DNA from 3 places in the Salinicola sp. 4072 genome. Region 2 is predicted to be linked to each of the others. Evidence: predicted binding sites of a transcription regulator. Region 2 holds the regulator's gene; each other region holds the start of a gene.
The links. The regulator sigma-54, encoded in region 2, starts transcription at its own class of promoters, with help from an activator protein. The targets are predictions, from matches to a motif close to TGGCACNNNNNTTGCTNT.
Positions count from the first base shown of each region.

Region 1: glnA (glutamate--ammonia ligase) is a predicted target of sigma-54. The motif match lies at 1,915-1,932, and genes of this name have one in related genera.
Region 3: R3F72_RS13155 (amino acid ABC transporter substrate-binding protein) is a predicted target of sigma-54. The motif match lies at 2,918-2,935, and genes of this name have one in related genera.

Region 1 covers NZ_JAXOVV010000030.1:21,907-32,557, forward strand. Annotated here, with positions in the region: gene R3F72_RS16295 (nucleotidyltransferase family protein) at 61-624, shown strand; gene R3F72_RS16300 (polysaccharide deacetylase family protein) at 645-1,634, opposite strand; gene glnA (glutamate--ammonia ligase) at 2,056-3,462, shown strand; gene R3F72_RS16310 (DUF4124 domain-containing protein) at 3,695-4,267, shown strand; gene glnL (nitrogen regulation protein NR(II)) at 4,409-5,452, shown strand; gene glnG (nitrogen regulation protein NR(I)) at 5,652-7,061, shown strand; gene R3F72_RS16325 (alpha-glucosidase) at 7,239-8,981, shown strand; gene R3F72_RS16330 (cobalamin-independent methionine synthase II family protein) at 9,040-10,152, opposite strand; gene R3F72_RS16335 (hypothetical protein) at 10,251-10,454, shown strand; gene R3F72_RS16340 (isocitrate lyase/PEP mutase family protein) at 10,511-10,651, shown strand, end outside.
Region 2 covers NZ_JAXOVV010000002.1:132,161-142,811, forward strand. Annotated here, with positions in the region: gene R3F72_RS02925 (KpsF/GutQ family sugar-phosphate isomerase) at 1-362, shown strand, start outside; gene lptC (LPS export ABC transporter periplasmic protein LptC) at 513-1,139, shown strand; gene lptA (lipopolysaccharide transport periplasmic protein LptA) at 1,136-1,678, shown strand; gene lptB (LPS export ABC transporter ATP-binding protein) at 1,779-2,504, shown strand; gene R3F72_RS02945 (RNA polymerase factor sigma-54) at 2,655-4,088, shown strand; gene hpf (ribosome hibernation-promoting factor, HPF/YfiA family) at 4,220-4,528, shown strand; gene ptsN (PTS IIA-like nitrogen regulatory protein PtsN) at 4,538-5,017, shown strand; gene rapZ (RNase adapter RapZ) at 5,035-5,991, shown strand; gene R3F72_RS02965 (HPr family phosphocarrier protein) at 5,978-6,247, shown strand; gene mgtE (magnesium transporter) at 6,356-7,711, shown strand; gene R3F72_RS02975 (acyl-CoA thioesterase) at 7,784-8,173, shown strand; gene pmbA (metalloprotease PmbA) at 8,328-9,668, opposite strand; gene yjgA (ribosome biogenesis factor YjgA) at 9,852-10,367, shown strand; gene tldD (metalloprotease TldD) at 10,431-10,651, opposite strand, start outside.
Region 3 covers NZ_JAXOVV010000019.1:13,392-24,042, reverse strand. Annotated here, with positions in the region: gene ribA (GTP cyclohydrolase II) at 1-464, opposite strand, end outside; gene hemE (uroporphyrinogen decarboxylase) at 694-1,782, shown strand; gene R3F72_RS13165 (thiol-disulfide oxidoreductase DCC family protein) at 1,754-2,248, shown strand; gene R3F72_RS13160 (VanZ family protein) at 2,315-2,683, shown strand; gene R3F72_RS13155 (amino acid ABC transporter substrate-binding protein) at 2,995-4,023, shown strand; gene R3F72_RS13150 (amino acid ABC transporter permease) at 4,109-5,299, shown strand; gene R3F72_RS13145 (amino acid ABC transporter permease) at 5,301-6,410, shown strand; gene R3F72_RS13140 (amino acid ABC transporter ATP-binding protein) at 6,543-7,271, shown strand; gene R3F72_RS13135 (baeRF12 domain-containing protein) at 7,424-7,849, shown strand; gene R3F72_RS13130 (LysR family transcriptional regulator) at 7,878-8,804, opposite strand; gene R3F72_RS13125 (ferredoxin--NADP reductase) at 8,959-9,735, shown strand; gene glnK (P-II family nitrogen regulator) at 9,872-10,210, opposite strand; gene R3F72_RS13115 (ammonium transporter) at 10,380-10,651, opposite strand, start outside.

The DNA of each region.
Region 1 (10,651 bases), on a different contig from region 2:
GCCTTTTATTGTCATCACAACTAGCTGAAAAATAGCGGTTTTTATTCTTGCGAGGATCCCGTGGAAGACGCTGAGCAGATAGGCGAGTGGGTTCGTGCCGACGTCTGGCGCATGGAGGCGCTGCGCCAGGCGCGGTCGTTGTGCCTGCCCGACTGGTGCCTGGCCGCCGGCTTCGTGCGCAATCTGGTCTGGGACCGCCTGCACGGCTATTCGCCATCCACGCCGCTGAACGATATCGATCTGATCTATTTCGATCCGGCCTATTTCGATTCGGTCCATGCCGGCAAGCGCGCCGATCGCAAGTACGAACAGCGCCTGCAACGCGCCTCGACGCTGCCCTGGTCGGTCAAGAACCAGGCGCGAATGCACGAGCGCCACGGGCATCGTCCCTATGAATCTATAGAGGAAGCGCTGAGTGTCTGGGTCGAACGTGAAACTGCGGTGGGCGTCACGCTGGGCGATGATGATTGCCTCCGCCTGATCGCGCCGTTCGGCGTGGCCTCGCTGCTGGCCGGGCGGGTCACGCACAACCCTCGGCATGGCGATCGCGAGGTGTTTCGGCACCGTGTTGCCGCTAAGGGGTGGCAACGACGGTGGCCGAAGCTCGACATTCCCGAGCTTTGAAGCCGGGCTCTGCGGCAATCTCAGGAGCGCAGGTTGCCCAGCAGCCAGTCGAACAGCCGCCCGGGGCTGTTGGCGACCGGTTGGGTAATGACGAAACGGGGCAGGAGTACCGTATCGACCGGTGGCTCCAGCCAGCCCGTACGGCGAGTCAGCACGTGTTCGATGCCCGCGCCGGTCGCGAGCCGTGCCAGGTCGTCGTCCTCGCCGCCACCGGCATAGGCGGCGATGGGCAACGGATGGCGGCACAGAATGGCCAGCTGGTGCTGGCTCTCGCGTAGTTGGGCCAGCGCCCGGGCGTCCTGGGTCAGGAATCGTGGCGGCATCAGGCTGCCGAAACGGAAAAGCCCACCTTGCTCGAGCCGCCGGATGCTGAACGCGTCCAGCGACTCGCCGGAGACAATCGCGTCGGCGTTCAGCGTCGCGGCGACAGCATGCAACATGGCCGGCTTGTACGACTGGTCGAGCTCGTCAACGTAAGTCTTGATCGCTTGACTGTAATGCTCGTCCCGGCTGCCGGCGACAATCGGCGGCGCGGGCAGGCCGGCTTCGACCAGCTGCTGGGCGGCACGCTCGGCCGTGTCTTCATGCCATAGCGCTTCGCCGAACGCTTCATGCCAGGAGCTCCAGGCTCGCTGAGTGACCGGGCAGGGGAGAAAGACGTTGGCCGGCAGTGCCATGCGTTCCAGCGTGGGTGCAACCTGTTTGAGCGTGTCACGCCAGCCGCCGTCGAACGTGAGTGCGATGCGGGGCAACTGATCGTGATGAAGCTGCAGCACGCTCTCCAGACTGACGATCTGCGCGCTGTCGCTGAGACTTTCCAGCAGCTTTTGAAAACTGTCCGGGCCCAGACACCAATCGGCGCGGTGGGGCAGGCGTGCCTCGGCTTCATCATCCAGTACCCGGCGCAGTGCGAGAATAGCGCTTCGGCCCCATAGCGGCTCGCTGAGATTGAGACGCCAGTGACCGCGTAGGCGCTGTACCACATCCTGTGTGCGATCCAGCCTAGGCATGGGTAGTTCCATTACTGAGTCATTGATCGCCATGAGTCACGGCGCGTACGAACAGTATCCGTCGCCTATCGGGTTTCGGCAAAGTTTCCGGCGACGACTCAATGCTCCATATTAGTGCATATGGGTGAAGTGGTGCGCCAAGTTGGTGCTTTCAGCGATTCGTGATCCGGCGGGATGAACGGTTTGCGTGCATTCAGTCGCCGCTTAGCCTACGAATGGATGTTAAAATTATCTTTCTCGTCATGCGGTTATATCAGTCGCTCACTGTCCTGCTTCATTTTGGCACATTCTCTGCATAGCTATGTAAAAACGGTGTGCGCGTGGGCAAGAGCGCTAACTTCGTGCTACAAAACACACATGCCAAAAAACGGTGTTGGATATTCGCCAACGAATCGAGCCATGGCTCACAGTGGAGGACAACATGTCTGAGAAAACCCTCGCCCTTATCGAAGAACACGACGTCAAGTGGGTGGATCTGCGCTTTACCGATACCAAGGGCAAGGAGCAGCACGTCACGATTCCTGCCAGTGCTGTCGATGCGGAATTCTTTGAAGATGGTCAGATGTTCGACGGCTCCTCCATCGAAGGCTGGAAGGGCATCAACGAGTCCGACATGATTCTGCGTCCGGAAGACGGGACTGCCTTCCTCGATCCGTTCACCGAAGACTCCACGCTGATCCTGCGCTGCGACATCATCGAGCCGGCCACCATGCAGGGCTACGAGCGCGATCCGCGCTCCATCGCCAAGCGTGCCGAAGCCTATCTGAACAGCACCGGCCTGGGCGACACCGCTTTCTTCGGTCCGGAGCCCGAGTTCTTCATCTTCGACGAAGTGCATTGGAAGACCGATATCGAAGGCTCCATGTACAAGATCTCTTCCGAAGAGGGTGCCTGGTCCACCGATCGTCAGGTCGAAGGTGGCAACCTGGCCCACCGTCCGCGCGTCAAGGGTGGTTATTTCCCCGTGCCGCCGGTCGACAGCTTCCACGATATCCGCAGCGCAATGTGTAACACGCTGCAGGCGATCGGCCAGAGCGTCGAAGTGCATCACCACGAGGTGGCCAACGCCGGTCAGAACGAAATCGGCGTCAAGTTCAACACCCTGGTGAAGAAGGCCGACGAAGTTCAGGAGATGAAGTACGTCATCCACAACGTGGCGCACGCCTACGGCAAGACGGCAACCTTCATGCCCAAGCCGCTGGTCGGTGACAACGGTTCCGGGATGCACGTTCACCAGTCCTTCTGGAAAGATGGCCAGAACCAGTTCGCGGGCGACGAGTACGCCGGTCTGTCCGAAATGGCGCTGTACTACATTGGCGGCATCATCAAGCACGCACGCGCGCTGAACGCCTTCACCAACGCTTCGACGAACTCCTACAAGCGTCTGGTGCCGGGCTTCGAAGCGCCGGTCATGCTCGCCTACAGTGCGCGTAACCGCTCTGCGTCAATTCGTATTCCGTACACTTCCAACCCGAAGGGCAAGCGCGTCGAGACTCGCTTCCCCGACCCGACCGCCAACCCGTACCTGGCGTTCGCGGCGATGCTGATGGCCGGTATCGACGGCATCAAGAACAAGATTCACCCTGGCGATGCCATGGACAAGAACTTGTACGATCTGCCGCCGGAAGAAGGCAAGAAGGTCCCGACCGTGGCCACCAGCCTCGATCAGGCGCTGGAAGCACTCGACGCCGATCGCGCCTTCCTGACCGAAGGTAACGTGTTCACCGACGACATGATCGATGCCTACATCGAGCTGAAGAACGAAGACGTCGAGCGCCTGCGTCTGGCGACGCATCCGGTCGAGTTCGACCTCTACTACAGTGTCTGAGGTTCACACCTTGGCCTGACGAAAAGCCCCACCTCGGTGGGGCTTTTTCGTTCGTGGAGCGTCCTGCTTTTGCCGGCTCTTGGCCTCTTGCCGAAAGATCTGCACGAGGAGTCCGTCGGCCCGGGCGTAGGGAGGCACCGGGGGCCAAGGCGAGCCGGACACATTCAGGCCCTGGCCGGTATCGGCCGATAAACCGGTGTCATGATCGGTGGGCGACAAGGAGAGGATAACGATGCAAGCACGACGGGTTGGGTGGATGGTCGGCGGTGTGGCGGCGCTGATTGTGGCGTTGCCGGCACTGGCGGCCCCGGTCTATCGGCATGTCGATGCCAACGGCAACGTGGTCTATAGCGACGAGCCCGGACAGGGCAACCGGGTCGATCTCAAGCCCATTACGGTGGTCGATCCGGCAGAGGTCGAAAGCCGCTCGCGCCCGGCCGAGTCGACGCCGACATCGCCTTCGGCGGTCGACTACGAGCGCTTTGCGATCACCAGCCCGAGCAATGGCGAGACCCTGCCGACCGGCCAGGGCGGCAACGTTCAGGTGCAATTGGCGATCGAGCCCGAACTGCAGCCGGGCGACCGGGTTCAGCTCCGGGTCGACGGCAAGGTGAGTCAATCGCCGATGCATACCAGCGTGTTCGCGCTGAGCCAGCTCGAGCGCGGCGAGCACCAGATCCAGGCTGAGCTGCTGGACGCTCAGGGCCAGGTGCGGCTGTCGACGCCAGCGGTGACGCTCTACGTCCAGCGGGCCAGCGTCAACCTGCCCGCCAATCCCAATAACCCGAATTCGAATAATCGATAGGCAGCGATTTGAGAATTGCACCATTTTGGTGAATGAAGACTTGGTTGCTATTGAGCGTTTCCCGGTCCTGAGCGAAATCGGGGAGTGGCGCGGTTTTTGCACTGTATAAGCACATACCGGATCACCACGATGGAACGACGCATGTATCAACGTTTGCTGGAGCACTTGACGACCGCCGTCCTGCTACTCGACGAGCATCTGCACGTGCGCTGGCTCAACCCTGCCGCCGAGGCGCTACTGGCCGCGAGCCGGCCCCGGGTGGTCGGTCATTGGCTGGAGTGCTTGAACGGCGAGGACGGCAGCATCCGACAGGTGCTGCTCAAGGCGATGCAGGAGTTTCATCCCTACACGCAGCGGGAAGCGGCGATGGTGCTGACCGCCGGGGAAGTGATCACGGTGGATTTCACCGCGACGCCGATCACCAGCCGCGAACTGCTGCTCGAGATCGAGCCGCGGGATCGGCTATTGCGAATTTCCCGCGAGGAGGCGCTGATCGCACGCCAGGAGACGGTCAAGGTGCTGATGCGCGGCCTCGCCCACGAGGTCAAGAATCCACTGGGTGGCATCCGCGGCGCCGCGCAGTTGCTGGAGCGGGATCTCCCCGATCCGCAGTTGGCCGAATTCACCCGAATCATCGTCGAGGAGGCGGATCGCCTGCGGGATCTGGTCGATCGCATGCTGGGCCCGAATACGCTGGTGCACCACGAGCCGCTCAATGTGCACAAGGTGCTGGAGCGGGTGCGGGCGCTGCTCGAGGCGGAGCATCATCAACTGAGATTCGAGCGCGATTACGACCCCAGCATGCCGGATCTGGTCGGCGACGAGCCGCAGTTGATTCAGGCCGTCCTCAACATTGCGCGTAATGCGGTTCAAGCCATGGAAGAGTTCGGAACGCCCGAGCCGCGCCTGCTGCTGCGTACCCGGGTTCGCCGTCAGTTCACCCTGGGCGCCGAGCGCCACCGGCTGGTGTGTGAAGTCGCGATCGTCGACAACGGCCCGGGCATTCCGGAGCACATCCGCGAGACGCTGTTCTTCCCCATGGTCTCCGGTCGCGCCGAGGGTAGCGGCCTGGGATTGTCGATCGCGCAGTCGATTCTGCATCAGCATCAGGGGTTGATCGAATGCGAATCCCAGCCGGGCGCCACGGAGTTCCGGCTGCTGATCCCGTTCGAGGCGCAGCAGTGAGATTGGCCGCATCCCTTCTTCGTACGCGAGCGCCTCGACCGGGTCGTGCGCGCGGGCCGTTGGCCCATGTTGTCGCGAGTCCCGAAGTTGTCGCGAGTCCCGAAGTTGTCGCGAGTCCCGAAGTTGTCGCGAGTCCCGAAGTTGTCGAGAGTACCGAAGTCGCTGAGAGCGCGATTCACCGTTCTGCTGGAGAACTGCCATGACTGAAGTCGCCCGTATCGCGATCGTCGACGACGATCGTGCGATTCGCTGGGTTCTGGAAAGGGCACTGGCACAGCCGGATCTGGAAGTGCAATCCTTCGAGCGGGCCGATGCTGCGCTCGAGTCGATCGAACGCAACCCGCCGGACGTGCTGCTGACCGACATTCGCATGCCGGGGCTCGACGGGCTCGATCTGATGGCAAAAGTCCGCCAGATGCATCCCGACCTTCCCGTGATCGTGATGACGGCGCACTCCGACCTGGACAGTGCCGTGGCGTCCTATCAGGGTGGCGCGTTCGAATACCTGCCCAAGCCGTTCGATGTCGACGATGCGCTGGCGCTGGTTCGGCGCGGGGTGGCGCACGCCCGCGAGCGGCGTTCTCCCGCGGCGATGCCGGAGGGTCTGTCCGCCGAGATCATCGGTGAAGCGCCGGCGATGCAGGAGGTGTTCCGGGCGATCGGCCGGCTGTCGCAGTCGCACATCACGGTGCTGATCAATGGCGAATCGGGCACCGGCAAGGAGCGCGTCGCCCAGGCGTTGCACCAGCACAGCCCGCGCAGCGGACACCCGTTCATCGCGCTCAACATGGCCGCGATCCCCAAGGATCTGATGGAATCCGAGCTGTTCGGCCACGAAAAGGGGGCGTTCACCGGCGCTGCCGCCCAGCGGCGCGGGCGTTTCGAGCAGGCCGATGGCGGCACGCTGTTTCTGGACGAGATCGGCGACATGCCCGCCGATACCCAGACGCGCCTGCTGCGCGTGCTGGCGGACGGCGAGTTCTACCGGGTCGGGGGGCACGTGCCGGTCAAGGTGGATGTGCGGATCATCGCCGCGACGCACCAGAACCTGGAAAAACTGGTGACGGATGGGCGCTTCCGCGAGGATCTGTTCCACCGGCTCAACGTGATTCGCGTCCATCTGCCCCGACTGTCAGAGCGCCGCGAGGATATTCCGCGCCTGGCCCAGCACTTTCTCGCCGAGGCTGCCAAGGAGCTCTCGGCCGAGTCCAAGGTGCTGACCAAGGAGGCCGAGACGCATTTGACACGCCTACCCTGGCCCGGCAACGTTCGACAGCTGGAAAACACCTGTCGCTGGCTTACCGTGATGGCTTCCGGCCGTGAAGTGCTGGTCGACGACCTGCCGCCGGAGCTGCGCGAACTCGAAGGGAGCGAGACGCCGAGCGGCGACTGGCGCAACGCGTTCCGGGAATGGGCCGATCGGGCATTGGCCTCGGGTCACACGCACCTGCTCGAAGAGGCGGTGCCGGATTTCGAGCGGATCCTGATCGAGACCGCCCTGAAGCATACCGGCGGACGCAAGGGCGAGGCTGCCGAACTGCTGGGCTGGGGGCGCAATACGCTGACGCGCAAGGTCAAGGTGCTGTTGCCGGCACTGGCCGACGAATAGCGCCGGGAGCGCTCCGTCATCATTGCCGTGGCTACCGTTCGTCGGCCTGTCAGCCGGCGGAGCCGCAGGCTCGCGGGTCGAGTCTCCGAACGCGTTCGGGCGACGTCCGGTGGATCGCCGGGCATCGTCCTGGCAGGTTGAAGGCCATGATCAATATTCACCAACGTGGGGAGTTCCATGTTCGACTCGACCCAATGGTGGCGTGGCAGCGTCATCTACCAGATCTATCCCCGAAGTTTCATGGATGCGCGTGGCGACGGCATCGGCGATCTTCCCGGGATCACTGCCAAGCTGGACTACGTGGCCGAACTGGGTGTCGATGCGATCTGGATTTCACCGTTCTTTCCGTCGCCGATGAAAGACTTCGGCTACGACGTGACCGATTATCGCGGCGTCGATCCGATGTTCGGCTCCTTTCACGATTTCCAGATGCTGCTCGAGCGCGCCCACGGGCTGGGGCTGAAAGTGATCATCGATCTGGTGCTGAGCCATACCTCCGATCAGCACCACTGGTTTTTGCAGAGCCGAAGTTCCCGCGACAATCAGCGCGCCGACTGGTACGTCTGGGCCGATCCCAAACCCGACGGCACGGCGCCGAACAACTGGCTGTCGTTCTTCAGCGGCAGCGCCTGGACCTTCGACAGCCGGCGCCGCCAGTACTACCTGCACAACTTCCTCTCCTGCCAGCCGGATCTCAACTTCCACAACCCGGCGGTGCGCAAGGAGCAGCTCGATAACGCCCGTTTCTGGCTCGATCTCGGCGTCGACGGCTTCCGCCTGGATACCTCGAACTTCTACTTCCACAGCCTGGGCCTGCAGGACAACCCGGCGCTGGGCAGCGGCGAGCTGAAGACCCCCAGCGTGCCGGCATCGAACCCCTATTCGATGCAGCGGCATCAGTTCGACATCAGCCAACCGGAGAACATCGGGTTTCTGAACGAACTGCGCGCGCTGATGGACGAGTATCCCGGCACCATGACGGTAGGAGAGATCTCCGACGACAGGCCGCTGGAGCGCATGGTCGAGTACACCATCGGCGATGATCGCCTGCACATGGCGTATACCTTCGATCTGTTCGATGCCGAGTTCAGCGCCCAGCGGCTGCGCGACATCATCGAGCATTTCCAGTATTACGCGGGCGACGCCTGGCCCTGCTGGGCGCTCTCCAACCATGACGTCATGCGCGTCGTGTCCCGCTGGACCGAGCACGAGAACCTGGAACAGCACGGGCCGCTGGTGGCCAAGGTCGCCACGGTCATGCTCTGCTCGCTCTATGGCAGCATCTGTCTCTATCAGGGCGAGGAACTGGGATTGCCGGAGGCGGACGTGCCCTATGAGCGGCTGGTCGACCCGTATGGGCTGGCGCTATGGCCGGAGTACAAGGGGCGCGACGGCTGTCGCACGCCGATGCCATGGGCGAGCGGCGAGCACGGCGGCTTCACGTCGGTGGAGCCGTGGTTGCCGGTGGACGGGCATCATCGTCAGCTGTCGGTCGAGAAGCAGCATGCCGATGCGGAAAGCACCCTGAACGTGACGCGGCAGTTCCTGCGCTGGCGCAAGTCTCAATCGGCGATGGTCGACGGGACGCTGATCCTGAGCGACTTCGACGACGAACTGCTGGGCTGGCTGCGGGTCTCTCACGATCAGGCGATCCTGGTGGTCTTCAACCTTACCGAGGAATCGCGTTCCACCAGTCTGCCGGCCGGGGCCGGCGAGATCATCTATCAGGCCGGATTCACGGCGCAGCTGAGCGAAGGCAGGTTGACGTTACCGGCCTTTCAGGCGGCGTTCGTGCATATCGACCGGGAGAGCATCGATCCCAGAGCGCTGATCGAGCAGGAGCCCGATCCCGAGCGGAAAGGCTTTCTCAGCCGTCTGCTGGGGTCGCTCATTCGCCACGACGAAAGCGAGCCCCGCTAGCCGGCGGCCCTGCCGGGGAGACGTTGCATCTCCCCGGCAGGGCCGATCTTCCGGGCGTTCAGCCCTGGCCCCAGTAGGCGTTGGCGATCTCCAGCGTCAGCCGGATCTTGTCCCACTGCGCCTGCTCGGCAAGGTTGTTGCCTTCTTCGGTGGAGGCGAAGCCGCATTGCGGGCTCAGGCAGAGCTGCTGCTTGTCGACGAACTGCGTGGCCTCGTCGAGACGCGCCCGGACGGCCTGCGGATCCTCGAGTTCGCCCACCTTGGTGGTGATCAGGCCGAGCACCGCCTGCTGGTGCCCTTCCGGAATGAAGCGCAGCGGATCGAAGCTGCCGGCACGGTCGCTGTCGTACTCGAGGAACCAGGCATCCACGCCGACCTTGCCGAACAGTGTCTCCGCCACCGGCTCGTAGCCGCCTTCGCTGATCCAGGTCGAGCGGAAGTTGCCGCGGCAGACATGGAGCGAAACATAGAGGTCGTCCGGCTTGTCGGCCAGGGCGTGATTGATCATCTCGGCGTAGATCGCCTGCAACTGGTCCGGGTCGTCGCCGCGATCCCGCGCGGCCTGCAGCTCCTTCTCGGAGCAGAGGTAAGCCCAGACGGTGTCGTCCAGCTGCAAATAGCGGCAGCCGGCCTCGTAGAATGCGCGGATGGCATCGCGATAGGCGTCGGCGGTATCGGCGAAGAAGGCATCCAGGCTGGGATAGACGCCGCTATCGATCTTTTTGCGACCGCCACGGAAGTGCAGCACGCTGGGGCTGGGGATCGTCATCTTGGGCATGACGTTGGCGACGCCGGCCAGATAGCGGAAATGATCCAGCATCGGATGTTCGGGGTTGAAGCCGACCTTGCCGTCGACGCGGATCTGCTTGGCACTCGTCTGCACGCCCTGGAACTGGATGCCCTGCTCGCCCTGGTATCCCGTGACGCCATCGAGCTCTTCGAGGAAATCGAAGTGCCACCAGGCACGGCGGAATTCGCCGTCGGTCACCACCTGAAGACCGGCGGCTTCCTGCTGTTCGACCACGCGACGAATTTCCTCATCCTCGATCCTTTCAAGTACCGAGGCATCGATGGCGCCGCGCTGAAATTGGACGCGGGCTTCCTTCAGTGCGGCTGGGCGCAGAAAGCTGCCGACGATATCGGCTCGGAATGGGGGATGCGTTTGCGACATGAGGTTTCCTTTCGAGAGGCGCCGACCCGATGGTGGCACGTGGATCAAATAACGATACTGAGGCCGCTAATGATGCGGGTTGGAGGGGATTTCGGCCAATGAAGCGCGCTCACGATCATCATGCATGGCATTCATCGATCGTCAGGCGGCGCCCCGGTACCAGCGTCGTTTCTCAAACTTTAGTGGTAGGATTGTCGGTCCGCGCCGATGCCTTCATCGCGGTTTCATCGGCTATCGGCGGGCGCCCGAGTTGTGCCAAGGGCGAAAGCAGCGCCTTCATGAAAACCATGTTTCCAGGATGAAAGACAGGTCCTCTGGGAAGCAAAGCCCGCAAGGGTGATAGAGACAGGAGTGTTTCGTGACAACCCCCTCGCAACACGATTTACGTAACGCGTTCCGCAAGCTGCTGGCCAGCGACGCGTGCTACTACACGGCGTCGGTCTTCGATCCGATGTCGGCTCGTATCGCCGCCGATCTCGATTTCGAAGTCGGCATTCTC
Region 2 (10,651 bases):
TCATGCACGAGGGCAGCCGGCTCCCCAGCGTCCCGACCGGCAGCCCGTTGCGAGAGGCGCTGCTGGAGATGACGCTCAAGGGCATGGGGTTCACCTGCGTCGTCGATGAACACGGCCTGCTGGTCGGTGTCTATACCGACGGCGATCTGCGCCGAACGCTCGACCAGCGTGGCGATTTCAGCCTGCTTCGTGTCGATGACGTCATGACTCGGGGTGGCAAGACGGCAACGCCGGACATGCTGGCCGCGGAAGCGGTACGGATCATGGAGGACAACCGAATCACCGCACTGGCCGTGATCGAAGATGGCGTCCCCGTGGGGGCGCTGCACATGCATGATCTGCTGAGAAGCGGGGTCATCTGACCTGCCATCGAGGCCATACCTCGATGGCATCGTTGCAATGAAGCGGTCCGTCGTGTCCAGCACCAAGGCAACGACGCGGTTCGAGCCTTCAAGGCTCACGTTCATCAATGCCAGTTCGATCAAGGCTTTCGTTTAAGACAAGGAGCAACCGTGGCCAAGACAGCCGGATTTCAGTCACCCTGGTGGAGGCGCCTCGGCCTGTTGGCACTACTGCTGATTCTGGGTGGCGGGCTGACCTATCTGGATCAGCGTGGAGAAAACCAGCAGGAGTCCGCAACCAGCAACATGACTGGCGAGCCCGACTACTACCTCGAAGAGGCCAGCATGACGCGCTTCGATGCTCAGGGGCGCGCCTATCAACGCCTGGATACGCCGCGGCTGGTACACACGCCCGCCGACGATGTCATTCGTACCGAGACACCCCACGGCTACCTCATCGACGACGAGCAGCGCCAGTGGCAGGTGACCAGCGACACGGGGGTAATGGATCGCAGCGGCGAGCAGTTGACCCTGGAGGGCAATGCGCGCCTGATACAACCGGAGCAGGCGTGGAGCCTGGAAACGCAGACACTGCATTACGACAATCGCGAAGCCCATGCCTGGAGTGACACACCCGCCGTGTTGCGTCAGCATGACCAGCGCATGCGTGGTGATCACTTCGATGCCTGGATCAACGAAGACCGTATGCGCCTGACCGACAACGTGCAGGGGCACCTGCCACAGCAACCCCAATCACAGCAATCCCAGTCACAGCAATCTGAGGATCAAGGATCATGAGGCGAGAACTCGGCCAACTCCTGGTGCTTACCGCACTGGGCTTCACCAGCCTTCCGACCATGGCACTGGAAAGCGATGCCAGCTCGCCGATCGAGATCGCCGCCGATCAGTTCGAGCTCGACGACCGCCAGGGCACTGCCGTCTACACCGGCAATGTCGACATGCAACAAGGCAGCATGAAACTGAAGGCTGCACGCGTCGACATCCAGCGGGGTAACAACGGCGAGGTCAACCAGGTCACCGCCAAAGGTGGGGGCGGAGAGCGCGCCTACCTCGAACAGAAACCGGCGCCCGACGAAGAGATCGTCAAGGGCTGGGGCGACACCGTCGTCTATCACGCCGCCGAGCGCCGCGTGGAACTGGTCGGCAACGCCGAGCTGCATCAGGCCGGCGATACCTTCGATGGCGCCTACGTCGAATACTATCTCGACTCGCGCCGCGTCCAGGCTCGTTCCAGCCAGGACGGCGACGGCAGTGGCGACGGTCGCGTTCGCATGACACTTACGCCGCGCAACGCTTCCGAACAGTCGTCCCAATAGTCATTCCAGTCATGATTCCAGAGAAGATTCGGGCTCTGCTCCCGACCACGCTCACCGGGCCTGAATCGCTCTGCGCCGCGTCGCCACAAGGATCGCATCCATGAAAACGCTAACGGCCGCCAATCTGGCCAAGAGCTACAAGGGACGTCGCGTCGTCCACGATTTCAGTCTGACCCTGCGCCAGGGCAGCATCGTCGGCCTGCTCGGCCCCAACGGCGCAGGCAAGACCACTTCCTTCTACATGATCGTCGGCCTGGTCAAGTCCGATGCCGGCAGCGTTCATATCGACGACCACGACCTCAGCCGTGCGCCGATGCATGACCGGGCGCGAGCCGGGATCGGTTATCTGCCGCAGGAAGCCTCGATCTTTCGCAAACTGAGTGTCGCCAACAACATCATGGCCATTCTCGAGACGCGCAAGGATCTGGACCGCGCCGGGCGACGCGAACAGCTTGAGCGGCTGCTCGCCGATTTTCACGTCGACCATATTCGCGACAACCTCGGCATGAGCCTGTCCGGCGGCGAACGCCGGCGCGTCGAGATCGCACGCGCGCTGGCCACGGAGCCGGCCTTCGTCCTGCTCGACGAGCCCTTCGCCGGCGTCGACCCGATCTCGGTCGGCGATATCAAGAGCATCATCCGCCAGCTCCGCGATCGGGAGATCGGCGTTCTCATCACCGATCACAACGTGCGCGAAACGTTGGATATCTGCGACAACGCCTACATCGTCGGCGACGGGCAGATCATTGCCGAGGGCCGCCCCGAAGCCATTCTCGACAACCAGCGCGTTCGCGACGTCTATCTTGGTCACGAATTCCGGTTATAATCCGATTTCCCGCCCCCACCGTGTTTCTTTCCGGCGGCCAGCCTTGCCTGAGCCGCCTTGAGTGGCATGTTTCTTGCATAAATCGTTGCATGTCGTCAGATCAATCAGTAACGTGGCTATTCCCTCGTTGATTATGACGACCGTTTCGCCATGTCCATGAAGCCTTCGCTGCAACTCAGAGTCGGCACGCAGTTGACCATGACGCCTCAGCTCCAACAGGCGATTCAACTGCTGCAGCTGTCGACGCTCGACCTGTGCCAGGAGATTCAACAAGCGCTCGAATCCAACCCGATGCTGGAGCTGGAAGAGCAGTATTCGGAGCAGGAGACCCCGGAAGCGCCGGAAGACGACTGGCCCAGCGACATTCCCGAAGAGCTGGCGCTCGACAGCGACTGGAGCGACACCTATCAGGACGCCACCGCCGGATCGCTGGGCAGCGGCAGCGGCAGCGAAGAGGCGCCGGATTTCGACCGCAACGCCGCTGCCACCAGTCTGCACGACCACCTTTTGTGGCAGATGGCGATGGGCGATTTCGACGACCGCGAGCGCGAGCTGGGCGAATGTCTGATCGACGCGATCAATGACGACGGCTACTTCACCGGCTCTCTCGACGAACTGGCCCTCAGCCTCCGCACCCAGCGCGACGATCGCGTGACCACGGCGGATCTCGAACACATGCTGATGCGTCTGCAGCAGTTCGACCCCACCGGCGTCGGCGCCCGCGACCTGCGCGAATGCCTGCTGCTCCAGCTCGGTACGCTGGACGCGGACACCCCACTGCTGCCACAAGCCAAACGCCTGGTACGCCAGTTTCTCGAGGCCCTGGCCGGCAACGATCGGCGACTGCTCAAACGCCGCCTGCGGCTCGAGGACGACGAACTCGACAGCGTCATCGCGATGATCCGCACGCTCGAACCACGCCCCGGGCAACGCTTCGATACCTGCCGCGACGACTACGTGATTCCCGACCTCGTCGCCACGCCCTCCCCCGACGGCTGGCGCATCGAGCTCAACGCCGAGGCGCTGCCACGTCTGCGCATCCAGCCCGACTACGCCGCCCTGATCAAGCGCGCCGACAAGAGTGACGACAACACCTTCCTGCGCCAGCATCTGCAGGAGGCCCGCTGGCTGCTCAAGAGCCTTTCGAGCCGCAACGACACGCTGCTGCGTGTCGGCCGGGAGATCATGTCGCGCCAGGTCGATTTCCTCGAGCGCGGCGAAGAGGCCATGAAGCCGCTGATACTGGCCGACATCGCCGGCAGCGTCGACATGCACGAGTCGACGATTTCCCGGGTCACGACCCAGAAGTACATCCACACGCCTCGCGGCGTGTTCGAGCTCAAGTACTTCTTCTCGAGCCAGGTCGGCGGTCAACGCGGGGAAGGCGACAGCTATTCGAGCACGGCGATTCGCGCCCGGATCAAGAAGTTCATTGGCGAAGAGCCCCCCAGAAAGCCGCTCTCGGACAGCAAATTGGTCGAATTGCTTGCCCAGTCCGATATCTGCGTTGCCAGGCGCACCGTGGCCAAATATCGGGAAGCCATGGGCATTCCCTCGTCCAGTGAACGCAAGCGCCTTTCCTGACGTCCCGACTGTACGGCGAGGCAAAATCGATCCAGGACTCGCCAAACCGGAGGATATCGATCACGATGCCTTTGCAGTGACCTGAAAAGGGTTACAATCAAAAGTGCCATCTGCCGCAACAGGAGTGTGTCATGCAAGTGAACGTTACCGGCCATCATGTCGAGCTGACCGATGCCCTCCGGGACTATGTCGGAGAAAAACTCGTTCGTTTGGAGCGTCACTACGACAATATCACCAATGTTCAGGTCACCCTGAGTGTCGAGAAGGAGCGCCAACAGGCAGCCTGTACCCTGCATGCCGCAGGCGGCGATCTGCACGCCGAAGCCAGCGATACCGACATGTATGCCGCCATCGATTCACTGGCCGACAAACTCGACCGTCAACTGGTCAAACACAAAGAGAAGGCACAAGCCCGCGCCCAAGGCGCCGGCGCCCGTTAACGCCTGATGATGACACTGGAAAGCATTCTGCCCCCCGAACGTACCCTTTACGGGGTCACGGGGGGTAGCAAAAAACGTCTGCTGGAATTCTTCAGCACCTTCATCGCCCAAAACACACCCAGCCTGGATAGCCAGGAAGTCTTCAGCCGTCTGATCGGACGTGAGCGACTGGGCAGCACGGGGATCGGCAACGGCGTTGCCATCCCTCACGCGCGCAGCCCTCACTGCAAGGGGCCGATCGCGGGATTCATGCGCCTGAAGGACGCCATCGACTTCGACGCGATCGACGGTGAACCGGTGGATCTGGTATTCGTGCTGCTGGTACCGGAAGAAGCGGACGATACCCACCTTTCGCTACTGGCCGAGGTCGCCGGCGTCATGAATCAGGGCAGCGTCAGACAGCAGTTGCGTCACGCGGAGACTCAGCAGGCGCTGCACGACGCGCTGATCGATGCCATTCGTCATCATCAACCCAACGACGACGACTGAACCAGGACACACTAGGCATGCAACTCGTCATCATCAGCGGCCGCTCCGGCTCGGGAAAATCGATCGCCCTGCAGGCGCTGGAAGATCTGGGCTACTACGCCATCGACAACCTCCCGGCCAATCTGCTGGCACCGCTGATCGACGAACTGCGCAGCGCTCCGCCCACGCGCCCCAACGTGGCGGTCAGCATCGATGCACGCAACCTGCCGGAATCGCTCGAACGCTTCCCGGTCCTGCTGAATGCGGTGCGAGAGCGCAGGATCGACACGCAGGTCGTCTATCTCACCGCCGACGCCAAGATTCTGCTGGAGCGCTACTCGGCCACCCGCAGGCGTCATCCGCTGACACGCGGCAACGACATGACGCTGGCCGAGGCGATCGATCACGAGCAGGAATATCTCGCACCGATTCGCCGCATGGCCGACCTGGTGATCGATACCCAGGGGCTTTCGGTACACGAACTGCGGGCGCGGATCGGGGAACAGGTCGCCAAGCACACCGGCGGCCGTCTGACGTTGACCTTCGAGTCCTTTGGCTTCAAACGCGGCGTGCCGCTGGACGCCGACATGGTCTTCGACGCGCGCTGCCTGCCCAATCCGTTCTGGGACCCCGGCCTGCGCGCCTATGACGGCCGCGATGCCCAGATCGTCGAGTTTCTGGAATCCTACCCCGACGTCCACGCCATGGCGGGCGATATCCACGCCTGGCTGACTCGCTGGCTGCCCGCCTACCTGGCCAGCCATCGTAGCTACCTGACGGTGGCGATCGGCTGCACCGGCGGCCAGCACCGCTCGGTCTACCTGATCGAACGCCTGGCTCGCCACTTCCATCATGAATCCACCGACATTCGACTTCGCCATCGCGAACTCGGTATTCAGACCGCGCTCCCGCAGGATTCGGAACCGCGCGAGCCGGCGCCGCAGGATGCACCAACAAAAGACGCAGGATCACTCAAGCGCGATGCCGACACGTGAACTTCGCCTGACCAATCGTCGTGGGCTGCACGCCCGCGCCGCCACCAAACTGGTCCAATGCTGCCAACCCTTCGACGTCCGTGTCGCGGTTCAACACCGTGAGCGGCAGGCCGATGCCGCCAATATCATGTCTCTGCTGATGCTAGCCGCGCCTTGCGGCACCGAGTTGACCGTGACTACCGAGGGCGACGATGCAGACGCCGCCATGGACGCGATCGCCGAACTTTTCGAAGCGCGTTTCCACGAAGACGAGTAGCTCCCACTCTCTTCACACCGTTCGTGAACAGCGTTTTCCATCCTCGTCATTTTGCTCGACGATGGTAGAATGCTCATCCCGCCAGTCGTTCAAGGATGACCGTTCAGGATGAGCAACAATCCCGAAAAGCTGCAGCCACGGCTGGCCAAGCTCAACGAAGCTCTCGAAAGCGGCGCACTGGATCAGGCGCGGCGCATGCTCAATCGCGGCCTGGCGCCGGTGGATGTCGCCCACCTGCTCGAGTCCAGCCCACCCAAGGAGCGCGAGATTCTCTGGGGCCTGCTGGACCCCGAGCTGCATGGCGACGTGCTGCAGTATCTGGGCGATGACGTCCAGATCGAATTCCTCAACCGCATGGATGCCGAGCAGCTGTTGACGGCGACCGAGGGTCTCGATGTCGACGACCTCGCCGACCTGCTGCAGCAGTTGCCCAATACCGTCATCCAGGAAGTCCTCCAGTCGATGGAGGCGCAGGAACGCCAGCGGGTCGAAGCGGTCCTCTCCTACCCGGAGGATACCGCCGGCGGCCTGATGAACCCGGACGCGATCACCATCCGCCCGGATATCACTCTGGATGTCGTCCTGCGCTACCTGCGCCGCCACGAGCGCCTGCCGGATGCCACCGACACCCTGCTGGTCGTCACGCGTCGTGACGAGCTGATCGGCATCCTGTCGCTCAACCGCCTGCTGGTCTCGGATGTCTCGGTGCTGGTGCGCGAGGTCATGGAGACCGACTTCCACTCCATTCAGGCCACCGCCTCGGACAGCGACGTCGCGACGCTGTTCCAGAAGCATGACCTGATCTCGGCGCCGGTAGTCGGCATCGACGGCAAACTGCTCGGCCGCATCACCATCGACGACGTGGTCGACGTCATCCGCGAGGATGCCGAGCATCAGGTCATGAGCATGGCCGGTCTCGACGAGGACGAAGACACCTTCGCCCCGGCGCTGCGAACGAGCCGTCGCCGGGCATTCTGGCTCGGTATCAATCTGATCGCGGCAACGATCGTCTCTATCGCCATCGGGTTCTTCGAGGACACCATTCAGCAGATCGCGGCTCTCGCGGTGCTGATGCCGATCGTCTCCAGCATGGGCGGCATCGCCGGCTCGCAAACGCTGACCGTGCTGATTCGCGGCATCGCGCTGGGCCACGTTTCCGGCGCCAACGTGCGATGGCTATTGATCCGCGAACTGCTCGTCGGCATGACCAACGGTCTGATCTGGGCCGTGGTGGTGGGCACCATGTCGGTCTTCCGCTTCGACGACATCCGGCTGGGGCAGATCATCGCCATGGCGATGGTCATCAACCTGACCGTCGCCACGATGGCCGGCACCCTGATTCCGGTACTGCTCAAGAAGTTCAAGATCGACCCGGCGCTGTCCGGCGGCGTGCTGCTGACGACCATTACCGACGTGGTCGGCTTCGTCGCTTTCCTGGGTCTGGCGACTGCCTTTTATCTGTAACGACCCGGCAGGCCCGACCACCGAACGCCAGGGCGGGCCACGACGCCGGGTGATGCCAACGAGGAGCAGCGGATGAACTTTCATACCCGCAAATGGATCAAGCCCGAGGATCTCAATCCCAACGGTTCACTGTTCGGTGGAAGCCTGCTGCGCTGGATCGACGAGGAAGCGGCGATCTACGCCATCATTCAGTTGGGTAACGCCCAGGTCGTGACGAAGTACATCTCCGAGATCAACTTCGTCTCTAGCGCCCGTCAGGGGGACATCATCGAGCTCGGCATTACGGCCACGCACTTCGGCACCACCTCGATCACGCTGGAATGCCACGTGCGTAACAAGATCACCCGCAAGAGTATCCTGACGATCGACAGAATGGTCTTCGTGAATCTCGGCGACGACGGGACCCCCGCGCCCCACGGCCGCACCGAGATTACCTATATCAAGGACCGCTTCGAGGGCTGAAGCCGTAAGCCGTAAGCCGTAAGCCGTAAGCCGTAAGCCGTAAGCCGTAAGCCGTAAGCCGTAAGCCGGGATGCAACCATTTACCTGCATAACCAATCGGCTTACGGTTTTACTTACAGCTTAAAGCTCACAGCTCCGGGCGAAGCCCGGGCAACTACTGCCCCGCAATCGTCATCGAATCGAGCAGCCAGCTGCCGGTCTGGATGCTGCCGCGTCGGTCGATGTCATCGCCGATTCCCCGCAGGCCGGCAAACATGTCGCGCAGGTTGCCCGCCACGGTGAACTCTTCGACCGGATGGGATATCTGGCCATTCTCGATCCAGAAGCCCGCAGCGCCCCGCGAGTAGTCCCCGGTCACCGGATTGAGCCCCTGGCCCATCATTTCGGTCACCATGATGCCCGTTCCCATCTGCTGCATCAGGTCCTCCAGCGAGGTCGTCGGCGCCTGAATGCGCACGTTGCGCGCGCCACCGGCGTTGCCGGTGGTCTGCAGTCCCAGTCGCCGAGCGCTATAGGCGGCCAGCATGTAGCTCGCCAGCTTGCCTCGATCGATGAAGACATTGTCGCGCGTGGCCACGCCGTCGCCATCGAACGCGGCGCTCGCCATGCCACCGATCTCGCGCGGATATTCGCCCAGCGAGAACCACTCGGGAAACAGCGTCTCGCCCAGCTGGTCACAGAGGAAAGAAGACTCGCGATAGAGCGCTCCGCCGGCAATGCTGTTGAGCAGGTTGCCGACCAATCCGCGAGCCATGTCCGGCGCCAGCAGCACCGGCAATCGGCCGGTCTTCGGGCGCTGACCGCCCAGCCGGCGCAGCGTGCGCTCGGCGGCGCTGATGCCCACCGATTCCGGGCTGGCCAGATTGCTGGCCCGGCGCGCCGTGGTGAAATCATGATCGCGCTGCATGCCATCGCCACTGCCCCCGATCAGCAGGCACGAAAGCGAGTGCCGCGTGCCACGCTTGCTGCCCAGGAAGCCGTGACTGTTGGCGTAGACCGTGACCACCTCGGAAGAAGACAGGCTCGCTCCCTCCGAGTTGGTGATGCCCGCCTGCTCGCGGCCGGCCGTTTCGCAGCGTAACGCCAGCTCGATCGCTTCGTCCGTGCTCAACGCCCAGGGATGATGCAGATCCAGATCCGGCAGATCGGTCGCCATCAGTTCGGCGTCCGCCAGCCCCGACGCCGGGTCCTCGCCGGTATATCGCGCGATCGAAATGGCTTTCTCGACCGCGGCACGAATGGAGGCATCGCCCGCATCCGACGAGGAGGCGTTGCCTTTGCGGTTGCCCACGTACACCGTGACCGCAATGCCTTGATCGCGGGAGAGTTCCACGGTCTCGGTCTCGCCGAGCCGCACGCTCACGCCCAGCCCCTGGTCGACGCTGGCACCCACCTCGCAGGCGTCCGCTCCCAGTCGTTTGGCGAGCTCCAGCGCCATGCCGGCGCGCTCCTCGAGACGCGACTGCTGCGCCTCGGCATTGAAAGCTTGACTCATCTCGGACTCCTGATTCATGAAACTCGGATCGTGGACATTCGGATCACAGCCCGGGGTTGCCGGTAACGCAGGCCATCGAAGCGGCCTTGCGGCCCGGCTTCACACGCATGATGCACCCCATGCGTTGGCGTGCGGGTTCACGCTGATATACTGCGGCCTTCATTCGTCGCTTGGGGTAACAACATGGGCAAGGGTTCGGACAACGACATGGCTTTCGAGGACGACGCGCCTCCCAGCAAGAGCCAGCTCAAACGCGAAATGCAGGAGCTGCAGGCACTGGGCGAGCGCATCATCGCGCTGGACCCGGCCGTGCGCGCTCGACTGCCGCTCTCCGACGACATGCGTGACGCCGTCGAAGAAACCGGACGCATCCGTTCCCACGAAGGCCGCCGTCGCCACATGCAGTACGTCGGCAAGGTCATGCGCAAGGAAGATCGCGAAGCGATCCGGGCCGCCTTCGAGGAGATCGACCAGGAGCATGCCCAGCGCAACGCGGCTTTCCACCGGCTCGAGCAGCTCCGCGATCGATTGATCGACGATGACGAAGCACTGGAGCCGTTCATCGAAGCGCACCCCCAGGTCGACCGCCAGGCACTGCGCCAGCTGATTCGCAACGCTCGCAGCGAGAAGCAGCGTGCCAAGCCGCCCGCCAGTTCGCGCAAGCTGTTCCAGCTGCTCCGCGATACCGTCGGGCTCTGAGCGCCAGCCACGACGACCCGGCACCGGCAAACGGTCGAGTTACGCATCCTCTGCACTCGTGGCCTAGGATGCCGTACCACCGACCGTGATCTCGTCCAGCTTCAGCGTCGGCTGGCCTACGCCAACCGGCACCCCCTGCCCCTCTTTTCCGCAAACCCCGATGCCGCTATCCAGCGCCATGTCGTTGCCGATCATCGAGACATGCGACATGGCCTCAGGACCATTGCCGATCAGCGTGGCGCCCTTGACCGGCGCCGTGATCCTGCCGTCCTCGATCAGATACG
Region 3 (10,651 bases), on a different contig from region 2:
ACCTTGCGCGGGTTGTTGGTCATCAATCGCAGCGACTGGATGCCGAGGTGTTCGAGCATGGGCACGCAGATATCGTAGCGGCGCTGGTCGGCGCCGAACCCGAGCCGTTCGTTGGCCTCGACGGTATCGGCACCGTCGTCTTGAAGCGCGTAGGCGCGGATCTTGTTGAGCAGGCCGATGCCGCGACCTTCCTGGCGCAGATAGAGCAGCGCGCCGCGCCCTTCGTCGGCGATCCGCTTGAGGGCTTCCTGCAGCTGGTAGCCGCAGTCGCAGCGCATCGAGAACAGGGCATCACCGGTCAGGCACTCCGAGTGCACCCGGGCGAGAACCGGCTCAGGCGTGGTGATGTCGCCGAGCGTCAGCACGACGTGTTCCTTGCCGGTGGAGGCTTCCTGGAAGCCGTGCAGCATGAACGTCGCCCAGGGAGTCGGCAGTTGCGATGCGGCGATGAAGCGGATCGTCACGATGACCTCGCGATGTGGGGGAGACGCTCGAATACGGTTGCCGAAGCGCCGGACGATGAATAATAAAGGGGCGGCATTATAACAGGCTTGCCGGCCGATCCGTTACAAGGCTGCAAATCGCGCCGATAGCTGACATCAATTTTGACACCCGGAGGTTTTACTGCATGTTCGGGCGATCCGTTACAATGCGGAGGCTCTTGATTTAAACCCCTCGACTATGAAGGCTGCCATGACACTATCCCAGGATCTCCAGCCGCGGGCGCTGCACAACGATCGCCTGCTGCGGGCGCTGGCTCGCCAACCGGTGGACCGCACGCCGGTCTGGATGATGCGCCAGGCGGGCCGCTACCTGCCCGAGTATCGTCAGACCCGGGCCCAGGCCGGCAGTTTCATGGATCTGTGCCGCAACGCCGATCTGGCCTGCGAGGTGACGCTGCAACCGCTCGAGCGCTATCCGCTGGATGCGGCGATCCTGTTCTCCGACATCCTGACCATTCCGGATGCCATGGGGCTGGGGCTCTACTTCGAGACCGGCGAAGGACCCAAGTTCCGCAAGACGGTGCGTTCCGCCGCTGACGTCGCGGCGCTGACCGCGCCGAATGCGGAGCGGGATCTCGACTACGTCATGAACGCCGTCAGCACGATTCGCCGCGAGCTCGATGGCCGCGTGCCGTTGATCGGCTTTTCCGGCAGTCCGTGGACGCTGGCAACCTATATGGTCGAAGGCGGCTCGAGCAAGGATTTCCGCCATCTCAAGGCGATGCTCTACGACGATCCGCAAACCCTGCATGCGCTGCTGGGCATTCTTGCAACCGCGGTCACCGACTACCTCAATGCCCAGATTCGCGCCGGCGCCCAGGTCGTGCAGATCTTCGATACCTGGGGTGGGACGCTGTCGACGCCGGCCTATCGTGAGTTCTCCCTGGCCTACATGCAGCGCATCGTGGATGGCCTGATTCGCGAGCATGATGGCCGTCGCGTGCCGGTGATCCTGTTCACCAAGAACGGCGGGCAGTGGCTCGAGTCGATCGCCGACAGCGGCTGCGACGCGGTGGGCCTGGACTGGACCACGGAGCTGAGCGATGCCCGGCGCCGTGTCGGCGAGCGGGTCGCGCTGCAGGGCAACCTCGATCCCAACGTGCTGTTCGCGCCGCCGCAGCGGATTCGCGAAGAAGTGGCGCGCATCCTCGAGAGCTTCGGGCCTGGCGAAGGCCACGTGTTCAACCTGGGACACGGCATCAGCCAGTTCACCGACCCGGGCCATGTCACCGCTTTCATGGACGCCTTGCATGAACTCAGCCCCGCTTACCACCGATGAGCTTGTCAGCAGCGAGACCGGAGACGGCCTGCTGCTGTTCGATGCCGACTGCCCGTTCTGCCGGCGTTCGGTGCGCTGGCTGCTGGCGCACGAGCGGCCCGAGAGCCGGCTGCGCATTGCCGGGCTGAAAAGCCCGGTGTCCCGCCGGCTGGGCGAGCACTTTCAGATCGACTTTTCGGGCACCGACAGCATCTGGTACATCGCCGATGGCGAACTCAGCCGCAATAGCGATGCCGCCTGGCGCCTCGCGACTCGACTGCAGGGAGAGTGGCAGCGTATCAGTGCGCTGCGCCGGGTGCCGCGAGCGTTGCGTGAACGCACCTATCGATTCATCGGCGATCACCGCCATCGATTGGCCTTCCTCGGCGCCGACCGTCTCGAGAGCCATGAGCGCTGGCTGACATCGCTGACGCCGGCACTCTGCCGGCGCTGCGGCTTGCCGCCCGATCTCGCCGATGAAGGTTGAACCTTGGCCCCGATGCAGTGAATGTTCCGGCAGGCGAGAGAGCGAACCAGGAGAGAGCCCATGCCCATGAGCCTCTGGCAAAAAGGGTGCGCGCTGGTCACGTTGATCTGGGCGGCGGGGATCGCCTGGGGCAGCTTGAGCCCGGCTACCGACCTGCCGCAGCATCTGCCGTGGGACAAGTTCAATCACTTCGTCGCCTACGCTGGCCTGGCAGCAGGTCTGCGTCTCACGGGTTGCCGGTGGTCGGTCGCCTGTGGCGTGACAGTCGCCTTCAGTATCGGCATCGAATATCTGCAGGTCCGGGTGCCGGGGCGTCACGGCGGCGACTGGGGCGATATTCTCGCGAATGCACTAGGCGCTGGCGCGGGCCTGCTATTGCTGGCTCTGGTTCAACGCGGGAAGTCGAAGCGGCGCCGTCGTCTGTCTGGACAATAGCCGGTCTGGACGAAAGCCGTTCTGGACAATGGCCGGAAAGATCGATAACCCATCTCCAATGTATGCCACGTTGACTCGCGCTTCGACTCAGGCACCTTTTTGGTGCGTCTGTGTTTTTTGAGCACTGTTTTGAAACAATTTATTGCCGCCGGGATGTCGATGCCGGGCGTCATGACGGGGCATCCGCCTCGAAAAGACATTCAAAATAGACTTTTAAGCACAATAAGACAGATGTGGAATGGACTTTGCTACTGTCGTACGAGCATGCTCGGCATGCACTTATACGATAACGCTAGGGAGTTGATTTCATTATGCGCCACAAGAACAAAAGCTTGTCCCTGCTCTCCATCGCCGCTCTGGGAACATTGGCCGTGACGCAAGTTCAGGCCGCCACGCTGGATGACGTCAAGAGCAATGGTACTCTCCGCTGCGGTGTCAACGCGGGCCTGACCGGGTTTTCTGCACCGGATCAGGACGGGCACTGGACCGGCATCGATGCCGATTTCTGCCGGGCGATGGCCGCTGCCACACTGGGCAAATCCGAATCGGTCGCGTTTACCCCGCTGACGGCCAAAGAGCGTTTCACGGCGCTGCAGTCCGGTGAGGTGGACGTGCTATCACGCAACACCACCTGGACAGCCATGCGGGACAACGCCCTGGGGCTGAACTTCACCGGCGTGACGTTCTACGACGGCCAGGCTTTCATGGTCTCGAAGGATCTCGGTGTGAGTAGCCTCAAGGAGCTCAATGGTGCAACGATCTGCATCCAGTCGGGCACGACTCACGAGCTCAACATCGCCGACTACTTCCCGGCCAACAATCTCGACTATCAACTGGTGACGTTCGACACGCCCGACCAGACCGCCCAGGGCTTCGATAGCGGCCGCTGCGACGTGCTGACTTCCGACTCCTCGCAACTGGCGGCGCTGCGCCTGCAGCTCAAGGATCCGGACAGCGTCACCATTCTGCCCGAGCGTATTTCCAAGGAGCCGCTGGGTCCGGTCGTGCGCCAAGGGGACGATCAGTGGTTCGACATCGCCAAATGGACGCTGTTCGCCATGCTCAACGCCGAAGAACTGGGCGTGACCAGTGACAATGTCGATGAGATGCGCGACAACCCGCCGAATCCCGGCGTGGCACGTCTGCTGGGCAAGGATGGCAAGTACGGCGAGCAACTGGGGCTGGACAATGCCTGGGCTTACAACATCGTCAAGCAGGTCGGCAACTACGGTGAAATCTACGCACGCAACGTCGGCGCTGACTCTCCGCTGAAGATCGACCGCGGCATCAACGCGCTGTGGAACGATGGCGGCATTCAGTACGCCCCGCCGGTTCGCTAAGCGTCAAATCGTCCTCTCGACACCGCGCCCTTTCGGTCTGAGCGCCGGGGCGCGGTGCCTCTCAACGCTCGAGTAGAGACAGCTCATGCTGCGTCCATCCACGACCCTCCCGCGACGGGGGCGGGGCCCTTTGTGGCGAAATCCCGCCGTTCGTGCCTTGATTATCCAGGCCGTGCTGTTTCTGGCCCTGGCGATTTTTATCGGCTATCTGGTTCACAATACGCTGCTCAACCTCGAAGCCCGCGGTATCCACACCGGCTTCGGATTTCTGGACGGGCGCGCCGGCTTCTCGATTCCGCAGACGCTGATCGACTACACCAGCGATAGCACCTACGGCAAAACGTTCGTCATCGGGCTGCTCAATACGCTACTGGTATCGGCACTGGGGATCGTGGCGGCAACGATCATCGGTTTCCTGGTCGGTATCGCACGCCTGTCGCCCAATTGGCTGCTGGCGCGCCTGGCGACCATCTACGTCGAGGCTTTCCGCAATATCCCGCTGCTGGTTCAGATCCTGTTCTGGTATTACGCCGTGCTGCGGGCACTGCCATCGCCGCGACAGAGCCTGTCGCTGTTCGATGCCTTCTTCTTCAACGTGCGTGGCATGGTGATGCCCGACCCTCAGCCGCTGGACGGGTTCTCTGCCACGCCGTGGGCGTTGCTGGTCGCCATCGTCGCCGCGATCGTGTTCGGGCTGCTCGCCAAGCGGCGTCAGGCGCGCACTGGGCAAGCGCTGCCCGTCTACTGGATCGGTGCGGCCATCATCATCGGTTTGCCGCTGATCGTATTCCTGGCCACCGGATCGCCGCTCGAGTGGGCGCTGCCGGAAATGGCCGGCTTCAACTTCCGTGGTGGCATCAATATTCTGCCGGAGCTGCTGGCGCTGTGGCTGGCACTGTCGATCTACACGGCGGCGTTCATCGCCGAGATCGTGCGCTCGGGCATTCTGTCGGTTTCCCACGGCCAGACCGAAGCGGCGCGCTCGCTGAGCCTGCCGGAGGCCATCACCCTGCGCAAGATCGTCATTCCGCAGGCGATGCGCGTCATCGTTCCGCAGATGACCAGCCAGTATCTCAACTTGATCAAGAACTCGTCGCTGGCCACGGCCATCGGTTATCCAGATCTGGTGGCCGTCTTCGCCGGCACCACGCTCAACCAGACCGGGCAGGCGATCGAGATCATTGCCATGACCATGGCGGTCTATCTGGTCATCAGCCTGACGGTGTCGTTTTTGATGAACCTCTACAATGCGCGCACGCTGCTGAAGGAGCGTTGAGATGGCTGACTCTACCTTCCGCACCGAAATGATCGAGGCGCGTGAAGCGCCGAATCAGAGCCGGGGTGTACTCGGCTGGTTCCGTGCCAATCTGTTCAATGGGCCGATCAACAGCATCATCTCGATCGTGGTCATATTGCTGTTGGCGCGACTGGCCTGGCCGTTCCTCGAATGGGCGGTGATCGACGCCGACTGGGTCGGCACGACACGCGACGCCTGTACCGGCGAAGGCGCCTGCTGGGTCTTCATCTCCGCGCGATTCGAATCCATCGTCTACGGCTTCTATCCGGAAGCGGCGCGTTGGCGGGTGGATATCGTCTTTGCGCTGCTGGCGATCCTGGTCGCGTGGCTGGCGATCCCGAAAATGCCACGCAAGAAGTGGGTCGCGCTGTTCACGTTGATCGGCTTTCCGATCATCGCCTTCGTCCTGCTGGTAGGCGGCATGTTCGGTCTCCAGCACGTGCCTACTCGCGCCTGGGGCGGGCTGATGCTGACGCTGACGATCGCGGTCGTAGGCATAGTGGGATCGCTACCGCTGGGTATCATCCTGGCGCTGGGGCGGCGCTCGAAGATGCCTTTCGTCAAGGGCGTCTGCGTGATCTTCATCGAGTTCTGGCGTGGCGTGCCTTTGATCACGGTGCTGTTCATGGCTTCGGTCATGCTGCCGCTGTTCGTGCCGGGTAACATCGATTTCGACAAGCTGGTGCGAGCCTTGATCGGCATCATGTTCTTCTGGAGTGCCTACATGGCCGAGGTCATTCGCAGTGGCCTGCAGGCGATCGGCAAGGGGCAGAACGAGGCCGGGCAGGCGCTGGGGTTGAGTTACTGGCATCGCATGGGGCTGATCATCCTGCCGCAGGCGCTCAAGATGGTCATCCCGGGCATCGTCAACACCTTCATCGCGCTGTTCAAGGACACCTCGCTGGTGTTGATCATCGGCCTGTTCGATCTGCTGGCGATCATCCGCGCGGGTCTGACCGATTCGAACTGGCTCGGCTTCTCCACCGAGGGCTACGTGTTCGCGGCGGCGGTCTACTGGGTCTTCTGTTTCAGCATGTCCCGTTACAGCCAGTACATCGAGCGGCGCTTGAATACCGGACATAAACGATGAGAGCGATGAACGTCTCCGAATTCATGCCCTCACACAACTCGTGCCCTTACACAACAAGATCGTGATCAGGAAATCATTGCCATGAGCGAAGCGACAGCGTCTCCGACAACCGCGCCCGGCAGCGACGGACCGATGATCGAAATCGATCATCTCAACAAGTGGTACGGCAGCTTTCATGTGCTGCGCGACATCAACCTGACCGTGACCAAAGGCGAGCGTATCGTCATCTGTGGACCTTCGGGTTCTGGCAAGTCGACGATGATTCGCTGCATCAATCATCTGGAAGAGCATCAGCAAGGCTCGATCGTGGTCAACGGCGTGCCGATGACCCATGACGTCAAGCGGATCGAACAGATTCGTCGCAATGTCGGCATGGTCTTTCAGCACTTCAACCTGTTTCCGCACCTGACCGTGCTGGAAAACTGCTGTCTGTCCCAGATCTGGGTGCAGAAGAAGCCGCGCGCCGAGGCGGAGAAGACCGCCATGGAGTACCTGGAGCGCGTGCAGATCGCCGATCAGGCGCTGAAGTATCCCGGCCAGCTATCCGGCGGCCAGCAGCAGCGTGTGGCGATCGCCCGGGCGCTGTGCATGCGTCCCGAGGTGATGCTATTCGACGAGCCGACATCTGCCCTCGACCCGGAGATGATCAAGGAAGTGCTCGACGTCATGATCGAGCTGGCCCATGAAGGCATGACCATGCTCTGCGTGACTCACGAGATGGGCTTCGCCAAGACCGTGGCCGATCGGGTGATCTTCATGGATCAGGGCCAGATCATCGAGGAAGCGCCGCCCACCGAGTTCTTCAACAACCCGCGCTCGGAGCGCACACAGCTGTTTCTCAGCCAGATCTTGGGTCATTGATGAACCCTGGAGGCTAGCTGCCTGTTGGCGTCGAAGAAGGTCTCATCCTGCGCCCTGCCGAACGGCAGGGCGTATTCGTTCAACCTCCAGTTGAGCGCGGCGCGATTCTCTACCACGCTAGAGGAACGATCCACGGAACAGGAGAATCGATCATGGACAAGACTTATGTAGTGGCTGCCGACGCGTCACGCGCCCGTATCTTCGCCCGCGAAGCGAGAGTACTGCGTGAAGTGCATACGCTGACGCATCCCGAGGGGCGTTTGCATGCCGGCGATCTTCGAACCGGTGGTCAAGGCGAGGCGTTCTCCGGCCCTGGCGCCAGCCAGCGTCATACCGGCAATGATCAGGCGACTTCGGAGAAGGAAGCCGAGTTTTTCGCCAAGGAAGTTGCCACCTATCTGCGTGACGCCCGGACCCAGGGCAAGGCGGACGAAATCGTACTGATCGCCGAGCCCAGGTTTCTCGGCCATCTGCGCGATAAGCTCGACAAGACGACGATGAAGTGCGTGACCCAGACGATCGACAAGGATCTCTCGAAAGCCAGCGAAGAGGAGATTGCCCAGAAACTGGGCTGGTGAAGCGTTTATTCGTGATGCCGTCGATTTCTCAGGGAATCGACGGCAGATCGATCTGATCGCTGCGCTGAATGCCGGCCGTCATCTCCCGGCACAGCCGCAGGAATTCCCGCATGCCGGTCGTCAGGTACTTCTGACGGTGCCAGATGAACGCGAACCGACGCGTCAGATCCAGCTCGGGCGTCGCGATCGGCACCAGGCTGCCTCGGCGGAAGGCGTCCCTGAGCGCCAGACGCGATACGCAGCCGATCCCGAGGCCGGACTCCACGGCACGCTTGATCCCTTCGGTGTGTTCCAGTTCCAGCAGGATATTGAAGCGGCCCCGGCGATGTCGCATGGCATGTTCCAGCGTCCGGCGCGTACCGGAGCCCACTTCGCGCATGATCCAGGCTTCGCGCAGCAGCCTTTCGACATCGGCGGTGCCTTCGCCGGCCAGCGGATGGCGGGGTGAGCAGAACACGGTCAGGTCGTCCTCGATCCAGGGCTGGATGACGATATCGTCATGCTGGCAGTCGCCCTCGATCAGACCGAGATCCAGCTCATGCAAGGCGATGCGTTCGACGATGGAGGCGGTATTGCGAACCTGCAGCCTGACCCGGCTTTCCGGATAGCGCTGCATGAAGTCGCTGATCAGCAGCGTCGCCAGATAGTTGCCGATCGTCAGCGTGGCGCCTACCTCCAGCGAGCCGATGCCGCTCTGGCCCTGCAGCAGCTCTTCGATCTCTTCCCCTCGATCCAGCAAGGCGACCGCCTTGGGCAGTAGCTGAAAACCCAGCGCGTTCAGCTTGAGACGCTTGCCGAGGCGATCCAGCAACTGACAGTCGAACTGACGCTCCAGCTCCGCCAGGGCCGTGCTCGTCGCCGATTGCGACATCGACAACACCCGGGCGGCCCGAGAAACGCTCTGGTGCTGGGCAATCGCCACGAAAACCTCGAGTTGGCGCAGGGTATAGCGCATGGGAAGCGTCCGTTATCGATTTTATGGATATAGGTTATCCAAATAACCCACTTAACAGAATACCGGCCTTTTCTTATACTTAATCTATCTATTCTGAAACCAGTTTATTCTTTTTCGTTATTACTGTCCGTGTTAAGAGATTAAGGAGCGGGTCATGAGCAAGTTTGCCTTGGAAGAGGTGCTGAGCGTTCATCACTGGAACGATACGCTGTTCAGCTTCCGGACGACGCGCGAGCGTAGCCTGCGGTTCAAGAATGGTCAGTTCGTCATGATCGGCCTGGAAGTCGACAGCAAGCCGCTGGTGCGTGCCTACTCTGTTGCCAGCCCCAACTACGAAGATCATCTCGAGTTCTTTAGCATCAAGGTGCAGGACGGCCCGTTGACGTCGCGTCTGCAGCATCTCAAGGTCGGCGATCAGATCATGGTCAGCCGCAAGCCCACCGGCACGCTGGTCTGCGACGATCTGCTGCCGGGGCGCAACCTGTATATGCTCTCCACGGGTACGGGCCTTGCCCCTTTCATGAGCCTGATCCAGGATCCCGAAGTCTACGAACGCTTCGAGAAGGTCGTGTTGATCCATGGCGTGCGGACCGTCAGCGAGCTGGCCTATGCCGATTTCATCTCCAAGGAGCTGCCGGCGCATGAATACCTGGGTGACGAGATCCGTGAGAAGCTGGTCTACTACCCGACGGTGACTCGCGAAGAGTTCCACACCACGGGGCGTCTGACCGACCATATCCGCAGCGGCAAGCTGTTCGAGGATACCGGATTGCCGCCGCTGGATCCGAAGCAGGATCGGGCCATGATCTGCGGCAGCCCGGCGATGCTCGAGGAAACCAGCGGGCTGCTCGACGAACTGGGTTTCGCCATATCGCCGCGCATGGGCGAGCCGGGGGATTACGTCATCGAGCGGGCGTTCGTCGAGAAGTAACCCTAGCCACGAGTCGCGAGCTACGGGCTTCGAGCAAAACCAAAAGCCGGTTTCTAGTTCCGAACGGAAAGATGCCAGCGACGATATCGTCGCTGGCATCTTCTCGCTCAAGGGCGGCATCCTGATTCTCGCAGCTTTAAACCGCGTCCTTGCCGGTCTCGCCGGTACGAATCCGAATGACCTGCTCCAGTGGAGAGACGAAGATCTTGCCATCGCCGATCTTGCCGGTGTTGGCCACCTTGGTGATGGCGTCGATCACCTGATCGCTCATGTTGTCGTCGACGGCGACTTCGAGCTTGATCTTGGGGAGAAAATCGACCACGTACTCGGCACCACGGTAGAGCTCGGTGTGACCTTTCTGACGCCCGAAACCCTTGACCTCGGTCACGGTAACGCCTTGTACGCCGATCTCGGATAGAGACTCACGCACGTCGTCCAGCTTGAACGGTTTGATAATGGCGGTAACCAGTTTCATGGAAGTTCTCCTCGCGTGCGATAGGCGGATGATGTGCGCTCAAGTCTTTGAGTAGCCGTTATGAATACTCGACGATTGCTAGTTTAAGCATACACCGCCAATCGCGGGAATTAAAAAAGGCCCCCCGAAGGGGGCCAGGGGAGCACGCCAGCTCACTCGGTGTATCGGCTCACTTCTTGCCGACGTTGAATTCAGGATAGGCTTCCATACCGCATTCCGCGATGTCGACGCCTTCGTATTCTTCCTCTTCGGAGACCCGGATGCCCATGACCGCCTTGATGATGCCCCAGACGATCAAGCTGGCGATGAAGGTCCAGGCGAAGATGGTCACGATACCCAGCAGCTGTGCACCGAAGGTGGCGTCACCGTTGGAGAGGGGAACGGCGATCAAGCCCCAGATGCCAACCACACCATGGACGGAGATCGCACCGACCGGATCGT